Regions from separate parts of the Rhizobium sp. BK312 genome, predicted to be linked through region 2. Evidence: predicted binding sites of a transcription regulator. Region 2 holds the regulator's gene; the other holds the start of a gene.
The links. The regulator PhoB, encoded in region 2, activates phosphate uptake and scavenging genes when phosphate is short. The targets are predictions, from matches to a motif close to TGTCATNNANCTGTCAT.
Positions count from the first base shown of each region.

Region 1: a site for PhoB is predicted at 1,292-1,308, ahead of pstS (phosphate ABC transporter substrate-binding protein PstS). Genes of this name have one in related genera too.

Region 1 covers NZ_JACHZP010000003.1:647,835-651,246, forward strand. The annotation lists gene FHT85_RS11800 (O-acetylhomoserine aminocarboxypropyltransferase) at 1-684, shown strand, start outside; gene FHT85_RS11805 (cupin domain-containing protein) at 825-1,169, shown strand; gene pstS (phosphate ABC transporter substrate-binding protein PstS) at 1,434-2,459, shown strand; gene pstC (phosphate ABC transporter permease subunit PstC) at 2,535-3,412, shown strand, end outside.
Region 2 covers NZ_JACHZP010000005.1:430,584-433,995, reverse strand. The annotation lists gene FHT85_RS17020 (aspartate aminotransferase family protein) at 1-182, opposite strand, end outside; gene FHT85_RS17015 (GcrA family cell cycle regulator) at 607-1,143, shown strand; gene phoB (phosphate regulon transcriptional regulator PhoB) at 1,233-1,916, opposite strand; gene phoU (phosphate signaling complex protein PhoU) at 1,948-2,661, opposite strand; gene pstB (phosphate ABC transporter ATP-binding protein PstB) at 2,713-3,412, opposite strand, start outside.

The DNA of each region.
Region 1 (3,412 bases), on a different contig from region 2:
GATATCGTCGTGCATTCCCTAACGAAGTTCCTCGGCGGCCATGGCAATTCCATGGGCGGCATCATCGTCGATGGCGGCACTTTCGACTGGTCCGCCTCGGGTAGTTATCCCATGCTGTCTTCACCGCGGCCGGAATATAACGGCATCGTGCTGCATGCGACCTTCGGCAATTTCGCTTTCGCTATTGCCTGCCGCGTGCTGGGCCTGCGCGATCTCGGACCAGCCATCTCGCCATTCAATGCCTTTCTGATCCTGACAGGCATCGAAACGTTGCCACTGCGGATGCAGCGCCATTCCGACAATGCGGCTGCCGTTGCGCGTTGGCTGAAGGGGCAGGAGAAGGTAGCATGGGTCAACTATGCCGGCCTTGAGGACGATCCCAACCACGCGCTGCAGCAGCGTTACTCGCCGAAGGGCGCCGGCTCCGTTTTCACCTTTGGTCTGAAGGGGGGATATGAAGCGGGCAAGGGGCTGGTCGAAGGCCTGGAGCTGTTCTCGCATCTTGCCAATATCGGCGACACGCGCTCGCTCGTCATCCATCCTGCTTCGACGACGCACAAGCAGCTGAGCGACGAACAGAAGGTCGCAGCCGGCGCCGGCCCGGATGTGGTGCGTCTCTCCATCGGTATCGAGGACGTCAAGGATATCATCGCCGATCTGGAGCAGGCACTGGCGAAAATCTGAGGACGGCACCGGCAGGAAGCCGAAAAAGCAGCAGGGATTCTTTGATCTCGGCGAATTTCATGTTTGTCTCGGTCTGCGCTCGCCGATTGGTGGTCGCGGATATTTTTTGATGTGGCGAACGTGACCGACGGGGGATCTGAGTGGCAGACTATGTGCAACTGAATGTCGATGACGTTGAGCCCGAGCTCGGAGCGCCTGCCGCGGATCGCCTCATTTCGGGAGCCCCGATCTTCCGAACGTGGAACATGGATGAGGCCGACGGCGGCCTCTATGCCGGTATCTGGGAAGCAACGCCGGGCAAATGGAGGGTCGTCTACGACGAATGGGAATATTTCCATATCCTCTCCGGTTATTCTATTGTGACGGGTGAGGATGGAAAGGCCTTCCATCTGCGTGCAGGCGACCGTCTTATCTTGAGGCCGGGCTTCAAGGGGACCTGGGAAGTTATTGAAACGACTCGCAAGGATTACGTGATCCGTCTCTGACGATGCTCTTGAATCAGAACATGAAGTTCGCGTTCATGCGCCCTTCGGCGCAGCTTGATTCACGCCGTTCCGCAACGGCCGCAATGATTGCCGCAGGTTGTGTCACTGCCGCTTCATTAAACTGTCATCAAACTGAAACAATGCGTCTTTAGAGCCAAGGCTGTCGCCGGGAGATTTCAGGCGGGGAGGTTCGTTTACCATGGCAAGCCTCGCGCCGGTCTTCTGCTCGCCATCCTTTCATTCACTTGAGGAAGTGAGTCTATTATGCTTAACCTGAAACTCCGTTCGCTTTGCCTGACTGCAGGCCTTATCGCGGCTATGTCCGCTTCGGCCTCCGCTGCCGACATCACGGGCGCTGGCTCGAGCTTCATTGCACCGGTTCTGTCCAAGTGGGCCGAAGGCTACAAGGCTGCGACGAACAACGTCGTCAACTACCAGTCGGTCGGTTCGGGCGCCGGCATCAAGCAGCTCCTCGACAAGACCATCGTATTCGGCGCTTCGGACAAGCCGATGAGCGATGCCGACCTCGAGAAGAACGGCATTGCCCAGTTCCCGATGATCTCCGGCGGTATCGTCGTTTCCTATAACGTCGAAGGCGTAAAGCCGGGCGAACTCGTTCTCGACGGCAAGACGCTGGCCGATATCTTCCTCGGCAAGATCGCCAAGTGGGACGATGCAGCCATCAAGGCTCTCAACCCGGAAGTGAAGCTGCCGTCCACGCCGATCTCGGTTGTTTACCGCGCCGACAGCTCGGGCACGACCTTCAACTTCACCGACTACCTGGCGAAGGTTTCGCCGGAGTGGAAGGAAAAGGTTGGCTCGAACACGGCTGTTGAATGGCCGGTCGGCTTCGGCGCCAAGGGCTCGGAAGGCGTTTCCACCACCGTCAACCAGACGGCTGGCTCGATCTCTTACGTTGAATATTCCTATGTCGTCGCCAACCACATCGGTTTCGCGAAGATGAAAAACTCTGCCGGCAAGGTTATCGAGCCGAGCCTGGAAACCTTCAAGGCTGCCGCTTCCAACGCCGATTGGGCCAAGGCCAAGAACTTCAACCTGATCATCACCAATCAGCCGGGCGAAAAGAGCTGGCCGATTGCCGCTTCGACCTGGGTTCTGCTCTACAAGAAGCCGGCTGATGCTGCTAAGAACGAAGAAGCACTGAAGTTCTTCAAGTGGTCCTATGAGCATGGCCAGAAGGACGCGACCGCGCTGTCTTATCTTGCGGTCCCGGACAATGTTGTCGAGATCGTCGAGAAGTCTTGGAAGACGGACTTCGGCACGAAGTAATTTGTGCTAGGCGAAAAGTTGCGGCGGACAGGGTATTTCCCTGTCCGCCTTTCGTGACAGGACAAGGGGAAATCGATGGCTGACGCGACTCAGATGGCTGGCTTCCAGGCTGTGAATACCTCCGCCGCGACCAGAAAATTCCGGATACAGGATCGGATTTTCTATTTCATGACGCTTGGCTCGGCTATTCTTGTCGTGCTTCTGCTGCTGGCAATCCTCGTGGTTCTTGTCATCGATGCCTTACCCACATTTCAGACCTTTGGCTTGTCGTTCCTTTGGGGCACCAAGTGGAGCGCGCCGGCCGATATTTATGGCGCCGTCCCTGCCGTAGTCGGTACGTTGGTGAGTTCATTCATCGCCATGTTGATTGCCGTTCCCCTGGGCATCGGCATCGCCATCTTCCTCACGGAACTTTGCCCCGGCAGCCTGCGCCGTCCCATCAGCACGGCCATCGAGCTTCTGGCGGGCGTTCCCTCCATTATCTATGGCATCGTCGGCCTGTTCATTCTTGTGCCGCTGATGCAGAACAATATCCTGCCTTTCCTGATGGCGACTGTCGGCCAGGTGCCGGTGATCGGCCTGCTGTTCCAGCCGCCGGCGCCGGGCGTCGGCCTGCTGACGGCAAGCCTCGTGCTGGCCGTCATGATCCTGCCGTTCATCACCGCGATCTCCCGCGACGTGTTCAGCACCGTGCCGCCGATGCTGCGCGAATCCGCCTACGGTATGGGCATGACCACATGGGAAGTGGCTCGCCACATCTTGATTCCCTATACACGCCGTGGCCTCGTCGGCGGCATCATGCTCGGCCTCGGCCGCGCGCTCGGCGAAACCATGGCCGTCACCTTCGTTATCGGCTCGGTGAGCCGTCTGCAATCGTCGATCATCTCGCCGTCCACCACCATTTCCGCCCAGATCGCGAACAATTTCGGCGATGCCGACGGTCTGCAATTGTC
Region 2 (3,412 bases):
GCCTGCGCCTTCAGCTCGGCGACAAGATGGGGATGAGCATGACCGAGCGAATTGACCGCGACGCCGGCTGCGAAATCGAGGTAGCGTTCGCCATTCTCAGTGACCAGCCAGACGCCCTCGCCTCGCTCGAACCGCAGCGGAGCGCGCAAGTAGGTGTCGTAAAGCGGCGTGGTCTCGGCCATGGCCATATCTCCTGATCACAACTTTAAGGACCGATCGCTTCCATTTGATGAAACGGGTCCGAAAAAATCAAAAATGCCGCCTTGCGGCGGCTCGGGCACTATTGATGTTTTGCACCGCGATGTCAACAAAACTGCCGTTTTAGCAGGTGCGAGAAAAGGCTTGCCGGCAAAAGAGATGCGTCGGGCGGCGCCTATGGCAGAAATGCCACGCCCGGACAGCAAGTTGGGGAAAACCTCGAAATCGATTCCTCAAGATTCCCGCGACTCTTGTCACGGAGTCAGCCTCACACTAGGTTAAAAACCAATTGCTAGACTGCATGCGGCGGAACTAGTCACCACAATTTTAGAGCGTTTCGCGCCTCGATACCATGCGAGGCAATGGTGAGGGATTCTGCCATCGGAAACGCGACAGCGGAGACAGGGCATGAATTGGACAGACGAACGCGTCGAGAAGCTGAAAAAGCTATGGTCCGAAGGATTGAGCGCCAGCCAGATCGCTGCGCAGCTCGGTGGCGTGAGCCGTAATGCCGTTATCGGCAAGGTACATCGCCTGAACCTCCCCGGCCGAGCGAAGGCGGGCGGCACGACAACCGCAGCGCGCACGCCGAAGCGCAGCGCAGCGGCACCTCGCGCTGCGACCTACGGATCGCGCGTTGCTACCCGCACGGTGGTTGCCCGCCAGCAGGGCGCAACCATGCTGAAGGAAGAGATCGAGATCGATTCCGTCAACGAAATCCAATATCGCCCGGCATCGAACGTCGTCGTTCCGATCTCCCGCCGCCTCGGCCTGACGGAACTGACGGAGCGCACCTGCAAGTGGCCGGTCGGCGATCCGCTGAAGGACGATTTCCATTTCTGCGGCAATGAGAGCCCAGATTCATCGCCTTACTGCACCTACCATCAGCGCCTGGCCTACCAGCCGGTGCATGAACGGCGTAGGCCGGCCCAGCCGCGTGGCTGAGAGGCTTGATGACTGAGATAAAGAAACGGGCCCTTGAGGCCCGTTTTCTGTTTCCGCCGCTATGTTGATGCCTGATCGGGTATCCCCGCTCAGGCCTCCATGGAATAGCCCGCGCCGCGAACGGTGCGAATGACATCCTGCATATTGGAGAAATTGAGCGCCTTGCGCAGGCGGCCGACATGGACGTCGACCGTGCGTTCGTCGACGTAGATATCGTGACCCCATACGCCGTCGAGCAGCTGCGAACGCGAGAAGACGCGGCCCGGCGAGGACATCAGGAACTCCAGCAGGCGGAATTCCGTCGGCCCCAGCCGCACTTCGCGGCTCTTGCGGTGGACGCGATGGGTTTCGCGATCCAGCTCGATATCGCCGCAGCGCAGCACCGTGGAGAGAACCTCCGGGCGGGCACGCCGCAGCATCGCCTTGACGCGAGCCATCAGCTCCGGCGTCGAGAACGGCTTGACGACATAATCGTCCGCGCCGGTCGAAAGCCCGCGCACGCGCTCGCTTTCCTCGCCGCGGGCCGTCAGCATGATGATCGGCAGGCGCTCCGTCTCCGGCCGCATACGCAGCCGGCGGCAGAGCTCGATGCCCGATACGCCGGGGAGCATCCAGTCGAGGATCAGGAGATCGGGGATGCGCTCCTGGAGACGCAGCTCGGCCTCATCGCCTCTGAGGATCGTGTCGACCTCGAAGCCTTCGGCCTCAAGATTGTAGCGCAGCAGAACGCTGAGCGCTTCCTCGTCTTCTACAACAGCAACTCTCGGAACCATGCGCCTATGGTCTCCTTTCTTCGCTTTCGGATTATTCGGTCACTGCGCCGACGGTATTGGCGGTATCGTCCTTCGGGCGCTCGCCTTCCGGCTGCGCGCCCGTCGCCATGTAATAGATCGTCTCGGCGATGTTGGTGGCATGGTCGCCGATGCGCTCAATGTTCTTGGCGCAGAAAAGAAGATGCGTGCAGGTGGTGATGTTGCGCGGATCTTCCATCATGTAGGTCAGCATCTCGCGAAAGAGCGAGGTGTACATGGCGTCGATTTCCTCGTCGCGTTCGCGGATCGACACGGCCTTGTCCGGCGAGCGGGTCGCGTAGACATCCAGAACTTCCTTGAGCTGGCTCAGCGCCAGTTCGGAGAGATGCTCGATGCCGCGGGCGAGACGGCGCGGGACACCGGTGCCCTGGACGGCGATGACGCGCTTTGCGGTGTTCTTGCCGAGATCGCCGACGCGCTCCAGATCGGATGCGATGCGGATCGAGCCCATGATTTCACGCAGATCCGCCGCCATCGGCTGACGGCGGGCGATGGTAACGATCGCCTTGTCGCCGACTTCGCGCTCGGCATGGTCGAGAACGACGTCGTCGGAGATGACCTTCTGGGCCAGGGCAGCGTCGCTGTTGACCAGCGCGCGTACGCTGTCGCTAACCATCTGCTCTGCCAGGCCGCCCATTTCAGCAATGCGGCGCGTCAGGAACTTCAGGTCTTCGTCATAGGCAGAGAGAATGTGAGTGGAGACCATTTTTCTATCCTCAAGGTGAACTGTGTGAAATGAGCCGCGCGCCTGATATCATCAACCAAAACGGCCCATGATGTAATCCTGCGTGCGGAAATCGTCGGGATTGGTGAACATCTTATCGGTGTCGTTCTCCTCGACCAGGTGGCCGAGATGGAACATTGCGGTACGCTGCGAGACGCGGGCTGCCTGCTGCATGGAATGCGTCACGATGACGATGGTGAAATTCTCCCGCAGTTCGTGGATGAGATCCTCGACCTTGGCGGTTGCGATCGGATCAAGCGCCGAGCATGGCTCGTCCATCAGGATGACCTCCGGGCTGACCGCGACGGCGCGGGCGATGCACAGACGCTGCTGCTGACCGCCCGATAGGCTCGTGCCGGCATCATGGAGCCGATCCTTGACCTCGCCCCAGAGACCGGCCTTCTGAAGACTGCTCTCGACGATATGCTCGAGATCGGCCTTTGAGCGATGCAGGCCATGGATGCGCGGGCCGTAGGCGACGTTCTCATAGATGGACTTCGGAAATGGGTTGGGCTTCTGGAAGACCATGCCGACGCGGGCGCGCAACTCCACCACGTCGATGCTGTCGTCGTAGACATCCTGATCGTCGAGCGTGATCTTGCCGGTGACCCGGCAGGTCTCGATCGTATCGTTCATGCGGTTGAGGCAGCGCAGGAAGGTGGACTTGCCGCAACCGGAAGGGCCGATCAAAGCCGTGACGGTATTGGCGCGGATCTTCAGATTGACGTCGAAG